DNA from 2 places in the Paenibacillus sp. D51F genome. Region 1 is predicted to be linked to the other one. Evidence: riboswitches for the same ligand, from Rfam matches in the RefSeq annotation. Region 1 holds a riboswitch; the other holds the start of a gene.
What was found. Region 1 has a riboswitch for glycine ahead of sdaAB (L-serine ammonia-lyase, iron-sulfur-dependent subunit beta). Riboswitches for the same ligand answer to the same signal wherever they lie in the genome.

Region 1 (8,976 bases):
ATCCAGAAGATCCCGAACGCATTGGCCATTCCCGGGATGATCAGCGCCTTGAACGTGCCGACCCAGCCGAATTTGGCCATGATGACGAAGGAAGGCACGAGCGACAGCTGGGACGGCGCCATCATGGTCGCCAGCAGCAGGACGAACAGCATCTTTTTGCCCGGGAAATCGAACTTGGCGAACGTGAATCCCGCCAGCGAATCGAAGAACAGCACGAGCAAGGTGCAGGCGGAGGCGACGAACAACGTATTCCAGAATGCTCCTAAGAAATCGACGTTGTCGAACACCCGGCCGATATTGTCGAGCAGTTGGGTGCCGAACCACAGCTTCGGCGGGAAGCTGTAAATATCCGATGTCGTGCGCGTCGCCATGACGAGCAGCCAATAGAACGGGAAGATCGAAATCAGCAGCCCGATGGCGAGGCCGATATGGAGCAGGATCGATTTGGTTCTCGTCGCCATCACTTCACCCCCTGCCCGCGGGTAGGCCCGCCTTGGACGAACAGCCAGTTCACGATCGAGAATAGCGCGATCAGGACGAACATCCCCCAGCCGACGGCCGCGCCGAAGCCGAAGTAGTTATGGATGAACGCTTCGCGGTAGAGATACAGCACGATCGTGAGGCCGCCGCCGCTGACCCCTCCGTCATTGCCCGCGAGCACCTGCGGCTCGGTGAAGATCTGCATGCCTCCGATGGTCGAGGTGATCAGCGTGAAGAGGATGATCGGCCTCAGGTTCGGGATCGTAATCCGGAAAAAGGATTGGATCGTCGAGGCCCCGTCGATTTTGGCGGCTTCATAGAGAACGCTCGGGATGCTTTGCAAGCCCGCCAGATAGATGATCGCGTTGTAGCCCGCCCAGCGCCAGATGACCATGACGGACACCGCGAGCTGGATGCCCCAGGTTTTGTTCAGCCACTCGATCGAATTCAGGCCCAGCAAGTTCAGCACATAGTTGAGCAGCCCGTAGTTGTTGGAAAAAATCGTGCCGAACACGATCGCCACCGCCACCAGCGAGGTGACGTTCGGCAGGAAATAGCCGATCCGGTAGAAGGTCCGGAACCGGACGAACGAGGAATTGAGCAGGAACGCGACGGCCAGCGCGATGAACAACATCGGAATCGTCGAGTAGATCCAGATGAGCAGCGTGTTGCCGACCGCCTTCCAGAATTCGGGATCCGTCAGCATGAAGCGGTAATTGTTCACTCCGTTGTAGCTCATCCTTCCGATTCCATCCCACTTCTGGAAGGACAGGTACATGGAGAATGCGATCGGGAACAAGCCGAAAATGGCGAACAAGATGTAAAAAGGCGATATGGCCAGGTATTCCTTCCGATGCCTCCAAAGTCTCGAAGCCAAGCTGCCTTTGATGCGCGGGGGTACGGGAGCGCGGGCAGGCTCCGCGTTCAGCATGGGATTGCCCATTGGGGTGACCTCCTGTCAGCCATTGATCTTAGGAATGCACAGCGGGCAGCGACTTTCGCGTCAGCGCAGCAGCTCTTTTTTGATCCGGCTTATCGCGTCTTTCCAGGCTTTGTCGGGGTTTTTGCCCTGCAGGGCGACGGAGGTCAGCTCGCGGCCGACGATTCCGTTCACATTCGAATACTTGCCACCGAAGTAGGCCGGCTTCACGTTCCGCGCGGATTCCGAGAAGATCTCGCCGGTCGCCTGATTGCCGAAGAAGGGCTCCTTCTCCTTCATGACGGGATCGTCCAGCGCTTTGGCGGCGGAAGGGAACAGATTGAGATTTTTATAGGACTGAATCTGATTGTCGGGATTTTGAAGATAGCGGATGACTTCGAAGGCCTCTTGCGGGTATTTGCTCGTCTTCATGATGGCGAGGAAGGAGCCGCCGTTGTTGCCGTCTCCGCCCGGAGCCCGGGCGACTCTCCATTTGCCGCTCGTATCCGGCGCGGCCTCCTCCAGAACCTCTTTCATCCAGACGGCCCCGACGAAGGACGCGATGCTGCTGTTGTTCATGGCCGCGCTCCATTCGCTCGTGAAGGCGTTTGCATTTCCAGCCAGCTTCAATTGGGCGGCCTTGACGGCCAGGTTCCAGGCGTTCTTCATCGAGGAGTCAGGCGTATCGCCGATGAATTCGTCTTCCTTGGAGAAATAGATGCGGTCGGATTGGGCATTGACCTGGGTGTAGACATTGTTGACGTTGTCGAGCATCTTGACCTTGCCGGCAAAATGATCCTGAAGCTTCTTGCCTGCGTCGAGATAGCTCTCCCACGTTCCAAGCTGCTTGTGCACGTCCTCCGGATCCGACGGTAGGCCGGCTTCCTGGAACAGATCGGCCCGATAGAACAGAGCGGTCGGCCCCGTATCGATCGGCAGGGCGATCATCGTCCCTTCCGGCGTGACGCCGAAATTCCATTTCCAGTCGAGGAAATCCGGCTCGATCTCCTTGGCTCCGAGGTCGTACAGATCGTAGAAGCGGTCGGAGCTGACGAACAGCTCGGACACCCAATCGTTGAAAGCGACGATATCGGGTCCTGCGGAGCCGGCGGCGAGCGTCGTTTTCAGCTTGGACTTGAAGTCGCCTCCGATTTTCTGCGCGTTGATGCGGATGCCAGGGAACTTCTGCTCGACGGACTTGATGAGGCCGTCGTCGAGGCTTCGGTTCCAGTACCAGAGTGTAAGCGTTTTCGTTTTATCGGTTGATGAGGTGCTGCCGCAGCCCGCGGCGATCATGGCAAGAATCAGCATGCATAAGCCAACCATTCTGGTTTTGACCACTTCCGCATTCCTCCTGACATGTTGAAGCGCATGATGGTACCATTCTATTCGGTTGTCCCGCTGGTATTCCAGCTGAAAAAGGATTTAATACCTATAAACCGTTCAGAGGGATTTGAAACAGGCAGCGGAAAAAGATTGGGAAAGATCAGAAAACAACGCTTGTAATCAAAAAAGGCCCCGGCAAGGGGCCTTCCGTTTTGCTAACCTTCCGTATTCCCGCCCTCATCCTCCGCTTTGCGCAGAGGGCGGCCTTTCTTGCGCAGCTCGCTCATGAGCTTCTTGCCGGTCGGTGTCTGCGCCAGCCCGCCGCCCGCAGTCTCTCGGTGCTTCTCCGGCATCGCAGCGCCGACCTCCAGCATCACCTGCACGACCTCGTCGGAAGGAATGACGCTCCGCACGCCGGCAAGCGCCATATCGGCAGCCGCAAGCGCCGTGACGGCGCCGAAGCCGTTGCGCACGATGCACGGAATCTCCACCAGCCCGCCGACGGGATCGCAGATCAGGCCCAGCGAGTTCTTCAGCGCGAGCCCGACCGCGTGTACAGCCTGCTCCGGCGTGCCGCCGCGCAGCTCCGCAAGCGCTCCGGCGGCCATGCCGATCGCGGAGCCGACCTCCGCCTGGCAGCCGCCCTCCGCTCCGGATACGAAGGAGTTGTTCGCGATGACATAACCGATCGCCCCGGCCGCGAACAGGCCGTAGGTCATCTCGTCTTCGCTCCAGCCGAAGCGCTCCTGCGTGCTGACAAATACGCCGGGGATAATGCCGCAGGAGCCTGCCGTCGGCGTCGCCACGATGCGGCCCATGGAAGCATTCACCTCCGACACGGCCAGCGCATACGCCATGGCGCGCCCCGCATCGCCGCCGAGGCTAGGCTCCCCGGCCGCGTTGTAGGCCGCGACCCGCTGGGCGTCGAGCCCGGTCAGGCCGCTGCGGGATGTCGTGTCCCGCGTCAGGCCGTTATGGACGGCTTCCTTCATGATGCCGTAATAGTCCTTCATCGCCGTGAATTCCACCTCGGGCTCGCGGCCCGATTCGCGCGACTGCTGCTCCAGCATGAGACGGCCGATGCTCAGGCCGCTTTCGCTGCAGCGCTCACTCAGTTCCTTCAGCGTCCGGAAGTTCATCGTCGTTCCCCCTGTCATCGTTCAAATCCATATAATCCGTCTGAAGCACATGCGGCATTCGGCCGATCCGCTCCATCAGACCCGCTTGCACCGGAGCGTCCAGCTCCACCACGGCCAGCGCCTCCCCCTGGCGCTCCATGCGGCTGAGCGACAGCCCGCCGATGTTGAGCCCTTCCTCCTGCAGCGCCGCGGAGAGCGCCGCGATGACGCCCGGCTGGTCCCGGTGCCGGATGAGCAGCGTCGGGTACGAGCAGCTGAATTTCACCGCGAAGCCGTTCACCTCCACGACCTCCACATTGCCTCCACCGATCGAAGTGCCGAGCAGAGACAGCTCGCGGCTTCCGTCCGCAGCGGTCAGATCGAGCCGGACCGTGTTGGGATGGGGGAACAGCCCTTTCCCCTCCTGGAACACCAGGTCCATTCCCGCTTCCTCGGCCAGCTCCACCGAATCGGGCAGGCGCGGGTCATCCGTATGAAAGCCCATGAGTCCGCCTGTGACGGCTGTATCCGTGCCATGTCCTTGATAGGTGGCCGCGAAGGAGCCGTAGAAGGAAATTTTCGCTTTCTGCGGCATTTCGCCCAGCAGCCTGCGCCCCGCAAGCCCGATTCGCGCCGCCCCCGCCGTATGGGAGCTGGAAGGTCCGACCATGGCCGGACCGATAATGGAAAACACGTCTTTGAACCGCACAGCCATTCTCCTTCGTCTTGAGTTGTTGTAGAGGCCGAAAAAAGGGACAGAGCAGAAGAATGCGCCGAAAGAAGGGCGTGCCGCCCGTTCCAAGCGATTCTTCCGCTCTGTCCTTTGTACCTGAGAGTTGCCTCGCTTCCCGCTTCGCGAGTTTCCCCTTGGGTGATTCCACGCGCGCCTGTGCGCGGCCACGGAATTCTCTCCAGAGATGCGTCCGGCAAAGGTCCTTTTGCCTGAGAGATTCACCCTGTCCCCAGGGCTTACTCCTTCGGCGCCGCCCTATGTTCAGGTAGTCTCTCCCGCTGCCTTCATCCGCTCTATTCAATTAAGGATTTCGTCAGATTGCAAACGTTATCTACACTCATTATATGCAGGAGCGCGGCCATCTTCAACCCGCAGTCCGCGGGCAGGATGACTGGAGGCGGCGAATACGCGAAAAGGCGGTCATAGCGCTGCACGGGACGGGCTATGAGTGCATGGCGTACGAGGCCGGCTCTGCGGGCCGGCTGTGTGATTCATGCTGCTTGGAATCTGGCCGAGGGGAGATTGGGGCGATGCTGGCTGCATGGTGGGGTTCGCGGGAAGATTGGGCGATGCTGGCTGCATGGTGCCGGGGTTCGGGGCAGATTGTACGATGCTGGCTGCATGGTACAGGGGCTCGGGGCAGATTGTACGATGCTGGCTGCATGGTACAGGGGCTCGGGGCAGATGATGCTGGCTGCATGGTGCCGGGGTTCGGGACAGATTGTAAGATGCTGGACATGGTGCCGGGGGTCGGGGCAGATTGCACGAAGCTGGCTGGATGGTGCCGGGGTTCGGGACAGATTGTAAGATGCTGGCTGCATGGTGCCGGGGTTCGGGACAGATTGTAAGATGCTGGCTGCATGGTGCCGGAGGTCGGGGGGCAGATTGGGCGATGCTGGCTGCATGGTGCCGGGGGTCGGGGGTCGGGGGTCGGGGCAGATTGTACGATGCTGGGCATGGTGCCGGGGGTCGGGGCAGATTGTTTACGATGCTGGGCATGGTGCCGGGGGGCGGGGCAGATTGTTTACGATGCTGGGCATGGTGCCGGGGTGTGCCGACTGTCATTCAAAACCAAAACTTCTCTCGTATCGGACATACGATCCGCTATTTCAGCGTAAATCTCCGTTCAAAAAAATTTAACGGACATAAGATCCCTTATTTTTGAGATAACCACTCAAAACGGACTGTTTTACCCCAAATAGCGGATCGTATGTCCGATAACTCGGCGAAATCGATGAAAATCCCTAAATAACGGATCGTATGTCCGATACGTTGTCTAATGACACCCGAATTCCCACCTCAGCAACAATTTACCGCACAAAGCGAGCGTTCCTGCATGAGGCTCAAGCCTAAGCTAAAACCACTCTCAAGACCACGACCACCTCGACCTCGACCTCACATCGACCACGACCACGCTCAAGACCACGACCACCTCGACCTCGACCTCACATCGACCACGACCACGACCACGACCACGACATGACCAAGCTTAAATCTAAATCTAAATCTAAATCTAAATCTAAATCTAAATCTAAATCTAAATCTAAATCTAAATCTAAATCTAAATCTAAATCTAAATCTAAATAAAGCCTATATGCAGCCTGAACAGGCCGAAACCTCCTCAGGTTCCAGCCTCCTGCGTGCTTATGCCTTTTTTACCGGCCGCTTTTTCAGCCCGATCAAGGTTTTTGTCGCTATCCCAATCCGGCAAATGCAGCGGCTACAACTAGCTGAACTATGTCCCATAGCTCGTTGAACTCGGCGATTACCTAAGAACGACTCAGCCTGCCATGCCATACGACGCCCAGCCGCCGGCAGAGACGAACACTCCGCCGCCGGCGGAGGCGTAGAACCCGCTTCCGGCAAGCATCGCCTGCGGTCCCCGATGCGCTGCGGCGGCATGGGCGCTTGCGCCAATGATGCCGACCGCCACAGCCGGCTCCAGCACGTCCTGCTCGGCGAGCACCGCGATGGCGGCCGCATCGTCCGTCCGCACCGCGGCGGCCAGGCCGCGCAGCCGGGCCATGAGCGCTTCGTCGGCCGGCTCCCTCAGGCCGCCTGCTTGCAGATCGCGCTTGACGCAGTCAAGCGCGCACCGGGCTCGGTGGAAGGCGGCTTTCACCGCGCCTTCCGTCGTCAGAAGCAGCTCCGCCGTCTCCCGGATCGACCGGTTCATGACCTCGCGCAGCAGCCATACCGACAGCTGCAGCGGAGACAGGCGGAGCTCCAGCGGGCGCAGCAGCTCCTCCAGCTCCCAGCTCGCCGCCGGCTGGACGGCCCCCGCCTCCTCCAGCTCGGGCAAAGTTCGGCGGCGGAGAGCTTCCCTGCGCAAATGGTCCGTCCACAGGTTCCGGGCGATGCGCAGCAGCAGCGCCTGGCGGTTGGGATGCTCCCGCCAGATCGGGGCGGCCAGCGCCCTGCACCAGGCCGACTGCTCCAGATCCTCCGCTTCCCAGGCGCTGCGGGTAAGCGCCAGGCAATACCTTCTCAGCGCCGCGCGCTCTTCCTCCAGCTCCAGCCCCGTCTCCATCGGCGGCATCCCCTTTCAATACGCATAGATATTCTGACCGGTAAACGAATGATCCTGCCAAAAGGATACTCAAGACAGGGGAATTTCTTTTCCGCGTTCAAGCCGTATCCTTTCCTTCCCCGCATCCGTTTACCAGTGGCAAAACCATTCCGACCCATCCAGCGAAGGAGGATGACGACCTGTGACCCATATCCCTTATGTCGTGGAGCAGACCAACAAGGGGGAACGCTCCTATGATATTTATTCCCGGCTGCTGAAAGACCGTATCGTATTCGTCGGCACGGCGATCGAGGACAATATGGCCAACGCGATCATCGCGCAGCTGCTGTTCCTGGCCGCCGATGACCCCGACAAGGACATTCATATGTACATCAACAGCCCGGGCGGCTCCACGAGCGCCGGCCTCGCCATCTACGACACGATGCAGTTCGTGAAGCCGGACGTCCGGACGCTCTGCACCGGAACGGCCTTTTCCATGGCAGCCTGGCTCCTGCTCGCAGGTACAAAGGGCAAGCGGGGAGCGCTGCCGAACAGCGAGGTCATGCTCCATCAGCCTTCAGGAGGAGCGCAGGGCCAGGCCAGCGACATCGCCATCTCCGCAACGCGCATCCTGAAGCTGAGGGACAAGATGAACCGGATCGCGGCGGAGCGTACCGGCCAGCCGCTGGAGCGCATCGAGCGGGATACGGACCGCGACACGTTCCTTTCCGCTGAAGAGGCGCAGGAATATGGAATCGTGGACCATATCATTACGAGCATGCAGCCTTGAGAACAGGAGAGCGTCCGGCTCGGCTATCAATACTTTGCCAAGCCGGCATCCGGTAGGTGTACAATGGAATGGAATCCAACTTTAACCGCAGAGGTGATGGCTATGCTGGAGCAGTTGAAAGGCAAGCAGGTGCTGATTCATTTTCTCGACGGAACCCATATCGGGGAAGGCATTCTGGAAGAAGTGGACGACAAGTTCGTGAAATACAAGACGGAGTATCAGGAATTGTATATTCCCGTCTCCTCGATCCGCACCGTATCGGTCAACCTCAAGGAACGCCAGAAGTCTAAGGTCGGGTTTGCATGACCTGACTTGCGCCCCGTGCTCATCCATTGGATGGGCGGCGGGGCTTTTTGGTTGTCGGATGACCGGCTTTCCACCGGATATCGACGGAGCTTTTGCACCCGGATGAGCGGGCTGCCAGACGGATACCGGCGATGCTTATGCTTGCCATTGACCGGGCCGGCCCACGGATTCAAGCGGGTCCATGACGATCTAGGGGCGGATGGATCGCCGAATCTCCCGCTCGATCCGCCAGCCTGCCAAGACCGATATTGGCTGCCGTGTACAGCAGGCCCGCGGCCGCGAAGATCCATATCGAGCTCCAGGGGGTGAGCCCGTACCCTTCGATGAAATAATCCCCGTAGCTGTTGTAATGATACAGGCCGGCCCACAAGGCCAATCCCGTGAACAGCACGGCTTGCAGCGCAGGATGCCGCAGCCAGCGGTTGGCCAGCAGCGTCAGCGGAAGCGCCAGGACAGGGTAGACAGCTACCGTCAGGATGAACATCATCGCGATATAGATGCCGCCTATATTCATCATTCCGTAATACTCGGTCGTCGCGATCTTATACCCTTCAATCCGCTCCACGCCAAGCAATGCTCCCAGAAACAAGGCAACAAAAATGCCGTATAGCAAAAGATAGCGCACAAGCGTGGTTCCCTTCATGCTGAATCCCCCCTCCCTATTCCTCTGCCGGCCAGCCAAAGGAGCCCGATTCCTGCCGAGCTGCCGCCGAAAAAAACGGCCCCAAGCATCCCGAAAATAGCCTGGCTCGTCGCTTCATCCATTTCTCCCGGAGCCTGATGGACGACTCCATA
Region 2 (8,976 bases), on a different contig from region 1:
CATGCGGACGGAAGGGAAGATGGCATGGCTGCCGCTGCCAAAGGCAGCATCTGCGGCGGCTTCGGCGAACAGGCGGGCCGGATCCGGCCAAAGGCCGTCGACCAGCTCTTCCAAGCTTGCCATCGTGCCGGCCTCCACAAGCGGATAACTGAGATTGGTGTCCGAGCTGCCGGCGGCAGTATCGTAGAACTGACGTACGAGGCGGCCGCGCTCGGCTCCCGAGCCTCCGGCATTGACGAAAGCTTGTATGATGTAGGAGCGGGCGAGCCTGCGCTGCGCGATGCCGCAGAACTTGAGGCCATCAATGCTGAGATCGTAGTCTCCGGGACAGTAGGCTCCCGAGATTTCACCTTTGTCGACACGGGCCCCGAAGCCATCCAGCGCGGCGGCAATCAGCTCGTACATCAGCTGGAAATCATCGTTGAACCGGACCGAGGCGCTGCCTTGAAGAGGCAGGATAAGGGAAATATTCACGACTCCGGGATCAAGAGGCACGGCTGCCCCGCCGGAGTTGCGGACAGCGACTGAAAGCCCGAGGCGCTCAAGTTCCTTGGAGGCAAGCGCGGCCTCCGGCAGCCGGCTGTCGCGCGGTCCCATGACGAAGCCCGAAGGGTGGCGCCAAAGATGAAGAACGGGGACGCCGTCGAGACCGGTCTGGCGGCAGAGCAGCTCGTCCAATGCAAAGGAGTGGAGCACGTCCGGCTCCGCCCAATCATCCATGCGGTCAAGCAAAAGCAGGCCGGGATAAATTTTTTGTATCATGGCAATCTTTTTCCTTCCTTAACAACCGGATCGTTTCCATACACTTTAACATATTCGTCCTATCTCCTTCATGAAGAGTTGCCCGTTATGTCTGGCGACGAATCTGAAGGCGGGAACAGCACCTGATCAACTATGTTGAAGGAGCCGGACATGAGTTCCACCCGGATGATTGGCCGTCCGTTCTTATCGAGATGCTGGACATCACAGGTTCAAGCAGGTAGAGCCAGACATGCGCAGCCATGTAAAAAAGCTTTTCCCGGGCAGTGCCGGGAAAAGCTTTTTTTGTATCCAGGCCTTCTAGCAGGAGCAGTTCAGCACCGGCTTGCGGGCAGCCTGGGTTTCGTCCAGCCGCCGCACGACGGTCGTATAAGGAGCGTTCTGCACGAGCTCCGGCGTTTCCTTCGCTTCGCGGGCGATGCGGATCATCGTGTCGATGAAGGCGTCGAGAGTTTCCTTGCTCTCGGTCTCCGTCGGCTCGATCATGATGCATTCCTCGACGTTGAGCGGGAAGTAGATGGTCGGCGGGTGATAGCCGAAGTCGAGCAGCCGCTTGGCGACGTCGAGCGTGCGCACGCCGTATTCCTTGAGTCCGCGGCCGGACATGACGAACTCATGCTTGCAGACGCCAGGGTACGGAATCTCATAGGCTTCCGAGAGGCGCGCCATCATGTAGTTGGCGTTCAGTACGGCGCATTCCGAGACGCGTCGCAGCCCTTCCGGACCGTAGGTGCGGATATACGTGTAAGCGCGGACCAATATGCCGAAGTTGCCGTAGTACGATTTGACGCGGCCGATGGAAGCGGGACGGTCGAAGTCGAAGAAGTAGCTGCCGTCATCGCGCTTGCCGACGACCGGCTTCGGAAGGAACGGAGTCAGATGGGCTTTTACGCCGACAGGACCAGCTCCGGGACCGCCGCCGCCATGCGGCGTGCTCATGGTTTTGTGCAGGTTGAGATGCACGACGTCGAAGCCCATGTCGCCCGGGCGAGTAATGCCCATGATGGCGTTGGAGTTCGCTCCGTCGTAGTAGAGCAGGCCGCCGGCTTCATGCACGATGGCGGCGATCTCGACGATCTGCTCCTCGAACAGGCCGAGCGTGCTCGGGTTCGTGAGCATGAGGGCGGCTGTATCAGGGCCGACTGCAGCTCGCAGCGCGTCGAGATCGACAAGTCCGCGCTCATTGGACTTGATCGTGATCGTATCCAGGCCGGCCGTCGTGGCGCTGGCCGGGTTGGTGCCGTGCGAGGAGTCCGGCACGATGACCTTCGTGCGCTTCTCGCCGCGGCTCTCGTGATAGGCGCGGATCATCATGAGGCCGGTCCACTCGCCGTGGGCTCCGGCAGCAGGCTGCAGCGTAACGGCATCCATGCCGGTAAGCGCGGCAAGATCGTTTTGCAGCACGTACAACAGCTCCAGCGCGCCTTGGATGCTCTCTTCCGGCTGGTAAGGATGGATGCGGGCGAAGCCGTTCAGCCGCGCCGCATCCTCGTTGATTTTCGGATTGTATTTCATCGTGCAGGAACCGAGCGGGTAGAAGCCGTTGTCGACGCCGAAGTTGCGGCGGGACAGCTCGGTATAATGGCGGATGACGTCCACCTCGTACACTTCCGGCAGGGAAGCCGGCTGCTTGCGGAGCAGGGAGGAAGGGATCAGATCCTCGAGCCCTTCCTCATCCGGCACGTCGCAGACAGGAAGGGAATAGGCTTTGCGGCCTTCACGGCTCATCTCGAAAATGAGCGCTTTCTCCGGTTTCACATCGATGATTCCGGCGCTCTTCAGTTGTTCATGGCTGCTCATGCGCGCGCCTCCTTCGTCAGGCCGCCAAGCGCGGCGGCGAATGCGTCGATCTCTTCCTTCGTGCGCTTCTCGGTTACGGCGACGAGCCTATGGCCCTCCAGCTCCGGGTAAGCGGAGCCGAGATCGAAGCCGCCGAGGAAGCCCTCGGCGAGCAGCTTGCTGTTCAGCTCCTTGGCCGATACGCCTTCCGGCAGAGAGACCACGAATTCATTGAAGAAAGGAGCGGAGCCGAACGGCAGACCGATTCCTTCCACCGAACCAAGCGTCTTGGAGGCGTAATGCGATTTGCGGATATTGAGCTCGGCGGCTTCGCGGATGCCCTGCTTGCCCATCACGCTGAGATAGATGGAAGCGCACAGGGCGAGCAGCGCCTGGTTCGAGCAGATGTTGGATGTCGCCTTCTCGCGGCGGATATGCTGCTCGCGGGCTTGCAGCGTCAGCACGAAGCCGCGCTTGCCGTCGAGATCCTTGGTCTGGCCGACGATGCGTCCCGGCATGCGGCGCATGAGCGGCTCGGCCACAGAGAAAAACCCGCAGGTCGGTCCCCCGAGGGAGGAAGGGATGCCGAGCGGCTGGGCATCGCCGACGACGATGTCGGCGCCTAGCGCGCCGGGGGATTCCAGCAAGCCGAGCGAGAGCGGATTGCTGCTCACGACGAGCAGCCCTTTGGCTTCGTGGATGATCGGCTCGATCGCCGCGAGATCCTCGATGCAGCCGAAGAAGTTCGGCGACTGCACGAGCACCGCGGCAGTCTCGCCGCCAGCGACGGCGGAGCGGAGCGCTTCCAGGTCGGTGACGCCGCCTTGGAACCCGACTTCAACGAGCTCAAGCCCGAGGCCGTGGGCGCTTGTGCGCAAAATCTCGCGCGCCTCTGGATGCACGGCGCTGGAGACGACGATGCGCTTGCGGCGGGTATGGGCGGAGGCAAGAGCCGCCGCCTCGGACAAGGCGGTCGCGCCGTCGTACATGCTGGCGTTGGCGACAGCCATGCCGGTCAGCTCGCAGATGTAGGACTGGAACTCGAAGATCGCCTGCAGCTCGCCTTGGCTGATTTCCGGCTGATAAGGAGTATAAGCCGTATAGAATTCCGAGCGGGAGATCATATGGTTGATGACGACGGGAATATGGTGGTCGTAGAGACCGGCGCCAAGGAAGCTCGTCGTCGTTTCATGATCGGCGTTGCGGCCGGCCAGCTCCTTCAGATGGCGGAGGAGAGCCCATTCGTCGAGCGCGCCCGACATCGGCAGCGTGCCCTTGTAGCGGATCGATTGCGGAATATCGCGGAACAGGTCTTCCAGGGTGGCCGCGCCGATCGTCTGCAGCATTTCCTGCTGGTCCTGCTCGGTCATGGGGATGTAGCGATGCTGGGTCGTCATTAAGGGTTTGTCACTCCTTGGCTGATGCGGGCGATGCCGCGTTTCGTTTGTAGAAAGGGGTTTTGACGACAGCTGCCTTCAACCGCTTGCCGCGGATGTCGACCTCCACCTCGGTGCCGACCGCGGCATGCTCGGCCTGGAGCAGCGCGAGTCCGAGATTGCGCTTCAGCGTCGGCGACTGGGTGCCCGATGTCACCTCGCCGATCAGCTGCTCTCCGGCGTAGACCTGGTAATGGGAGCGCGGGATGCCTCGCTCCAGCAGCTCGATGCCGACAAGCTTGCGGGGCACCCCGGCTTCCTTCTGCGCAGCGAGCGCGTCGCGGCCGATGAAGTCGCCTGCATCCAGCTTCACGAAAAATCCGAGTCCGGCTTCCAGAGGGGATATATCCGCAGACAGCTCCTGGCCGTACAGCGGCAGCCTCGCCTCGAAGCGCAGCGTATCGCGCGCGCCGAGACCGGCGGCCTCGAGGCCGAGCGGAGCGCCGGCTTCCATCAGCGCGCGCCACAGCTTGGCGGCGTCGGCGGCCGGCGCGTACAGCTCGAAGCCGTCCTCTCCGGTGTAGCCGGTGCGGGAGAGCAGCAGCTCGACGCCGCATACGGCCGCCTTCGGCAGGAACTCGAACGGCTTCAGCCCGCTCCAGCCGGTATCTGTGCAGCGGTCCAGTATTTCTCCTGCAAGGGGACCCTGCAGAGCGATCAGCGCCGTATCGTCGGAGCGGTCCTCCACCGTCACGTCCCCGATCAGATGCTCCCGCAGCCAATCGAGATCCTTGCCGATGTTGGAAGCGTTGACGACGAGCATGTACTGGTCCTCGCTGATCCGGTAGACGAGCAGATCGTCGACGACGCCTCCGTCCGGATAGCACATGAGCGTGTATTGGGCGGAGCCGTCTTTCAGCTTGGACACGTCGTTCGTCGTCACGCGCTGCAGGAAATCGCCGGCGAACTGGCCGGTGACGAGGAACTCGCCCATATGGGACACATCGAACAGCCCGGCACGCTGGCGGACAGCCTCATGCTCTTTCAGAATGCCGGTGAACTGAACCGGCAGATCCCAGCCGCCGAAGTCGATGCAGCGGGCTTCGCCGTATTCCTTGTAGAGGGAATGGAGCGGGGTCGTGCGCAGATTGGCCATGGTAGTCCTCCCTTTGTATGCTCGTACTCGAAAGTAAAGCCTGTTCGCTGATTGTTCATCTTCCCCTTGCAAGCATTCAACGCCCGACTGATGGAGAAGCCCTCCTTGGCGCACTAATGAGAGGGAGAAAAGCAAAAAGGACAGCGCAGGAAAAACAACGCTTGCGCCGGCTGCAAAAAAATTCGCAGCCATGCTTAACGTGTCATCCATGCTCTGTCCTTGGTACCTGAGAGTTACCCTGCGCATTCGTCTCCGCAGGTTTCCCCTTGGGTGACGTCGGCGAAGCGGCGGGGCCGCAAGCTTCCGTTCTCTCCAGAGGCGCGTCCCGCAAAGGTCCTTCTGCCTGAGAGATTCCCCTGCCGGGCAGGGTTACTCCTTCGGCGCCGCTTCATGTACCGGCGATCTCTCCCGTTGCGTTCATCCGCATATTCAGTTACAACCAGTTTTACAGATGGGACGACCCTGTGTCAACAGAATTTCAGCTTAAAAGACATGCCGAGTGAGTTATGTTGACACAGCGCCCGTCATCGTTTACGCTTTGCGCATAGATTGCCAAACCAGGCCATGATGGGAAAGGATGAGCGTCCAGTGAGTGAGATTCGCGCAGGATTGGGCTATACGGAGGAGCATGAGTGGGCGGAAGCGGCAGGAGAGACGATTGTTCGGATCGGCATTACGGACCATGCCCAGCATCAGCTCGGTGACATCGTGTTCGTCGAGCTGCCGCAGGCTGGAGACAGCGTTGAAGCGGGACAGCCCCTCGGGACCATCGAGTCCGTCAAAACGGTGTCCGACCTGTACTCCCCCGTCAGCGGAACGGTCGTCCGCGTCAACGAAGAGCTGGGCGACTCGCCGGAGCTCGTCAACACCGATCCTTTTGCCGGCGGCTGGATGATCGAGATCGACACGGGCGCCGACGCCAAGGCGGCGGTAGCGGCGCTGCTGGACGCGGAAGCTTACGCCAAGCTGGCGGACTAGGCTCCCATGCAGCGGAGGAGGGCGCGTTGCCGCGCTCTCCTTTTGCCGCTTGCGGATGTCCATTTTCCCATGCGCGGCTCGGTAATGATTGACTACAGGCATCCGGTCCGTTGACCGGATGCCTTTTTTGTGGTTTCAAGACTAGACCGATCGTTCTCATTCGGAGCCGTCATTCTCGCGATGACGAACAAGGACATCCGGCCGTTCCGACTCGTGGAGGAATTCAAGCCTGTGCTTGTGAATGGAACCGATGGAGGGGTCGGAAACTAAAAGAGATAAATGACGGGGAGAACCTGTCCCAGGAGGGAAATCAGAATGGAAAAAACAATGGGAGCAGCCGCTGCTCCTCAAGAAGGAAATTCCTTCAAGGTTGTTCCGATCATGACCGCTCTGCTGCTTGCCGGATTCATCGGCATGTTCAGCGAAACGGCACTCAATATCGCGCTGAATGAGCTGATGAGCACGTTCAAGGTCGAGCCTGCCACGATTCAGTGGCTTACGACCGGGTTTCTGCTTGTGCTCGCGATTCTCGTACCGATCTCGGGTCTGCTGCTCCAATGGTTCACGACGCGCCAGCTGTTCACCGCATCGCTCGTATTCTCGATTGCCGGCACGCTGATCGCGGCGAGCGCGCCGAGCTTCGCTTTCCTGTTCATTGCAAGGCTTGTCCAGGCGGTCGGCACCGGCCTGCTCATTCCGCTGATGTTCAATACGGTACTGGTTATATTCCCGCCGCACAAGCGGGGAGCGGCAATGGGCATGATGGGGCTTGTCATCATGTTCGCGCCAGCGGTCGGGCCTGCCATAGCCGGCCTGTTCCTCGAGTATGCCAGCTGGAGAACGATTTTCTGGACGGCGCTGCCGCTTCTGGTCGTCGCGCTTCTGTTCGGCCTGATGTTCATGAAAAACGTCTCCGAGCTTGCCCGTCCGCGCATTGACATCTTCTCGATCCTGCTCTCCAGCCTCGGCTTCGGAGGCATAGTCTACGGCTTCAGCAGCGCAGGAGAAGGCGACCATGGCTGGAGCAGCCCGAAAGTCATTATCGGCATCGCCGTCGGCATCGTCGCCTTGATCCTGTTCACCGTCCGCCAGCTGCGGATGAAGCAGCCGATGATGAATCTGCGGGCATTCCGCTTCCCGATGTTCACGCTCGGCACGCTGATGATCTTCATCGGGATGATGATCATTCTTTCCACCGTCATTCTGCTGCCTTTGTATTTGCAGGCCGGCATCGGCCTGCTGCCGCTCGCGGCGGGACTGCTGCTGCTTCCCGGCGGACTGATCAACGGCATCATGTCTCCGGTCATGGGCAGGCTGTTCGATAAATACGGTCCGCGCTGGCTCGTATTGCCGGGCTTGGTGCTTGTGTTCGTCGTGCTTTGGCTGCTGACGGGCATCAATACGGGCACGTCCAAGGGCGAGATCATCCTCCTGCACAGCCTTCTGATGATCGGCATATCCATGATCATGATGCCGGCCCAGACCAACGGGCTGAACCAGCTGCCGCGGGAGCTCTATCCGGACGGAACAGCGATCATGAACACCTTGCAGCAGGTTGCGGGTGCGATCGGCACGGCGCTCGCCATCAGCATCATGACGGCGGGCAGCAAGGCTTATTATGCGGACGGCAAGCATTCGCCCGCCGATCTGTCGACCGTTCCTGCGGCCATGACCCAGGGAGTTCAAAATGCTTTTCTGTTCGTCATGATCTTTGCCGTGTTAGGTTTCGTTTGTTCCTTGTTCATCAAGCGGGTGAAAGTCGAGAAGCAGGAGCAAGTCCATCACGCCGGACATTGAGCCCACCGACACGCCCGGCATGCCATGCACCTCGCGCGTAGACGCGCGAGTGTTATCCTGCGTTCCTTGGAGCGGAGGATTTTTTTTGGCTGGATGGATTGACAGATTTGCAGGAAGAGGATATCTTATTTATTGATCAATAAATTGTACAGAACAGGGAAGGTAAAGTAACTCATGACACCGAGAGAGGAACAGGCGGCAGGACGCAAGGAGCAGATTTTGAGCGCTGCCGCCGCGCTGTTTGCCGAGAAAGGGTATTACAAAACAACGACGGCGGATGTGGCTTCCGCGGTCGGCGTTACCCAGCCGTACGTCTTTCATTTTTTCCGGACGAAGGAAGCTCTCTACATGTCCGTCCTGCAGAGGGCGGCACAGCAGATCCGCGGAGCGTTCGAGGCGGTTCAGGCGCCTCCCGGCGAGCTCGAGCAGGCGATGGGCCATGCGTTCCAGGAGCTGCTGGAGGGAGGCTTCCGCAGCGAAGTGCTGCTCTGCATGACGGCCCACTCCATACCGGAGCCGGGCATCCGCCAATATGTACGGGAAGAGTTTGCCGTCATTCATGCGAGCTTGAAGGTCCGTTTTGAACGGGCAGGCCTGGAGTTCCCGGGCTTCCGCGCGACCCAGTTCATCGGTCTCGGGCTAGCCATCGCCCTGTCCGAGCTGACAGGACTGAAACAGCTGCTGCCTTGGGAGGAGAGCTTGGATTGCTGAAGCTTGGCCGCTGCCTTCGAAGCTGATTGAGCATGGAAGAAGAGTTCAACGAGTTGTTTCCGGGAATGAGGAGCGCCGCTTAACCAGCGGTTCTTTTTATCCCTGATAATTTATTGACTGATAAATAAAAGGAGAGTGAAAGGAATGGCTAAAGCGATATCAGGAAGGTTTACTGCGGAAATGGATGGCCCGTTCGTTGTGTTCGTCATCGGGATGAGGATCAACAAGCTGCTGGCCGTGCGCAAGTGGCTGCCGGTAGTCCGCTCGATGGGGCCGATGTTGCGGGAGCTGTACGCCAATGCGGATACGGGCTTCATCAGCCATGAGATGTACTTGGGCGCGCGCGGCCCTGTGCTGCTGCAGTACTGGAGATCCTACGAACAGCTGGAGCGATATGCGCGGGGCGGCATTCATCTGGAG

Region 2: it holds a riboswitch for glycine, as region 1 does, so the genes downstream of both, gcvT (glycine cleavage system aminomethyltransferase GcvT) here and sdaAB (L-serine ammonia-lyase, iron-sulfur-dependent subunit beta) in region 1, are expected to answer to the same signal.

Annotation. Positions count from the first base shown of each region.
Region 1 covers NZ_JBKFAO010000006.1:188,229-197,204, reverse strand. Annotated here, with positions in the region: gene ACLBWT_RS13270 (carbohydrate ABC transporter permease) at 1-464, opposite strand, end outside; gene ACLBWT_RS13265 (carbohydrate ABC transporter permease) at 461-1,423, opposite strand; gene ACLBWT_RS13260 (ABC transporter substrate-binding protein) at 1,484-2,740, opposite strand; gene sdaAA (L-serine ammonia-lyase, iron-sulfur-dependent, subunit alpha) at 2,941-3,864, opposite strand; gene sdaAB (L-serine ammonia-lyase, iron-sulfur-dependent subunit beta) at 3,833-4,558, opposite strand; glycine riboswitch at 4,650-4,763, opposite strand; glycine riboswitch at 4,764-4,864, opposite strand; gene ACLBWT_RS13245 (RNA polymerase sigma factor) at 6,357-7,106, opposite strand; gene clpP (ATP-dependent Clp endopeptidase proteolytic subunit ClpP) at 7,288-7,875, shown strand; gene ACLBWT_RS13235 (hypothetical protein) at 7,939-8,181, shown strand; gene ACLBWT_RS13230 (hypothetical protein) at 8,351-8,824, opposite strand.
Region 2 covers NZ_JBKFAO010000024.1:5,923-14,898, forward strand. Annotated here, with positions in the region: gene ACLBWT_RS23100 (lipoate--protein ligase family protein) at 1-762, opposite strand, end outside; gene gcvPB (aminomethyl-transferring glycine dehydrogenase subunit GcvPB) at 1,060-2,517, opposite strand; gene gcvPA (aminomethyl-transferring glycine dehydrogenase subunit GcvPA) at 2,556-3,935, opposite strand; gene gcvT (glycine cleavage system aminomethyltransferase GcvT) at 3,946-5,070, opposite strand; glycine riboswitch at 5,282-5,388, opposite strand; glycine riboswitch at 5,392-5,491, opposite strand; gene gcvH (glycine cleavage system protein GcvH) at 5,659-6,048, shown strand; gene ACLBWT_RS23125 (DHA2 family efflux MFS transporter permease subunit) at 6,376-7,845, shown strand; gene ACLBWT_RS23130 (TetR/AcrR family transcriptional regulator) at 8,020-8,556, shown strand; gene ACLBWT_RS23135 (DUF4188 domain-containing protein) at 8,701-8,976, shown strand, end outside.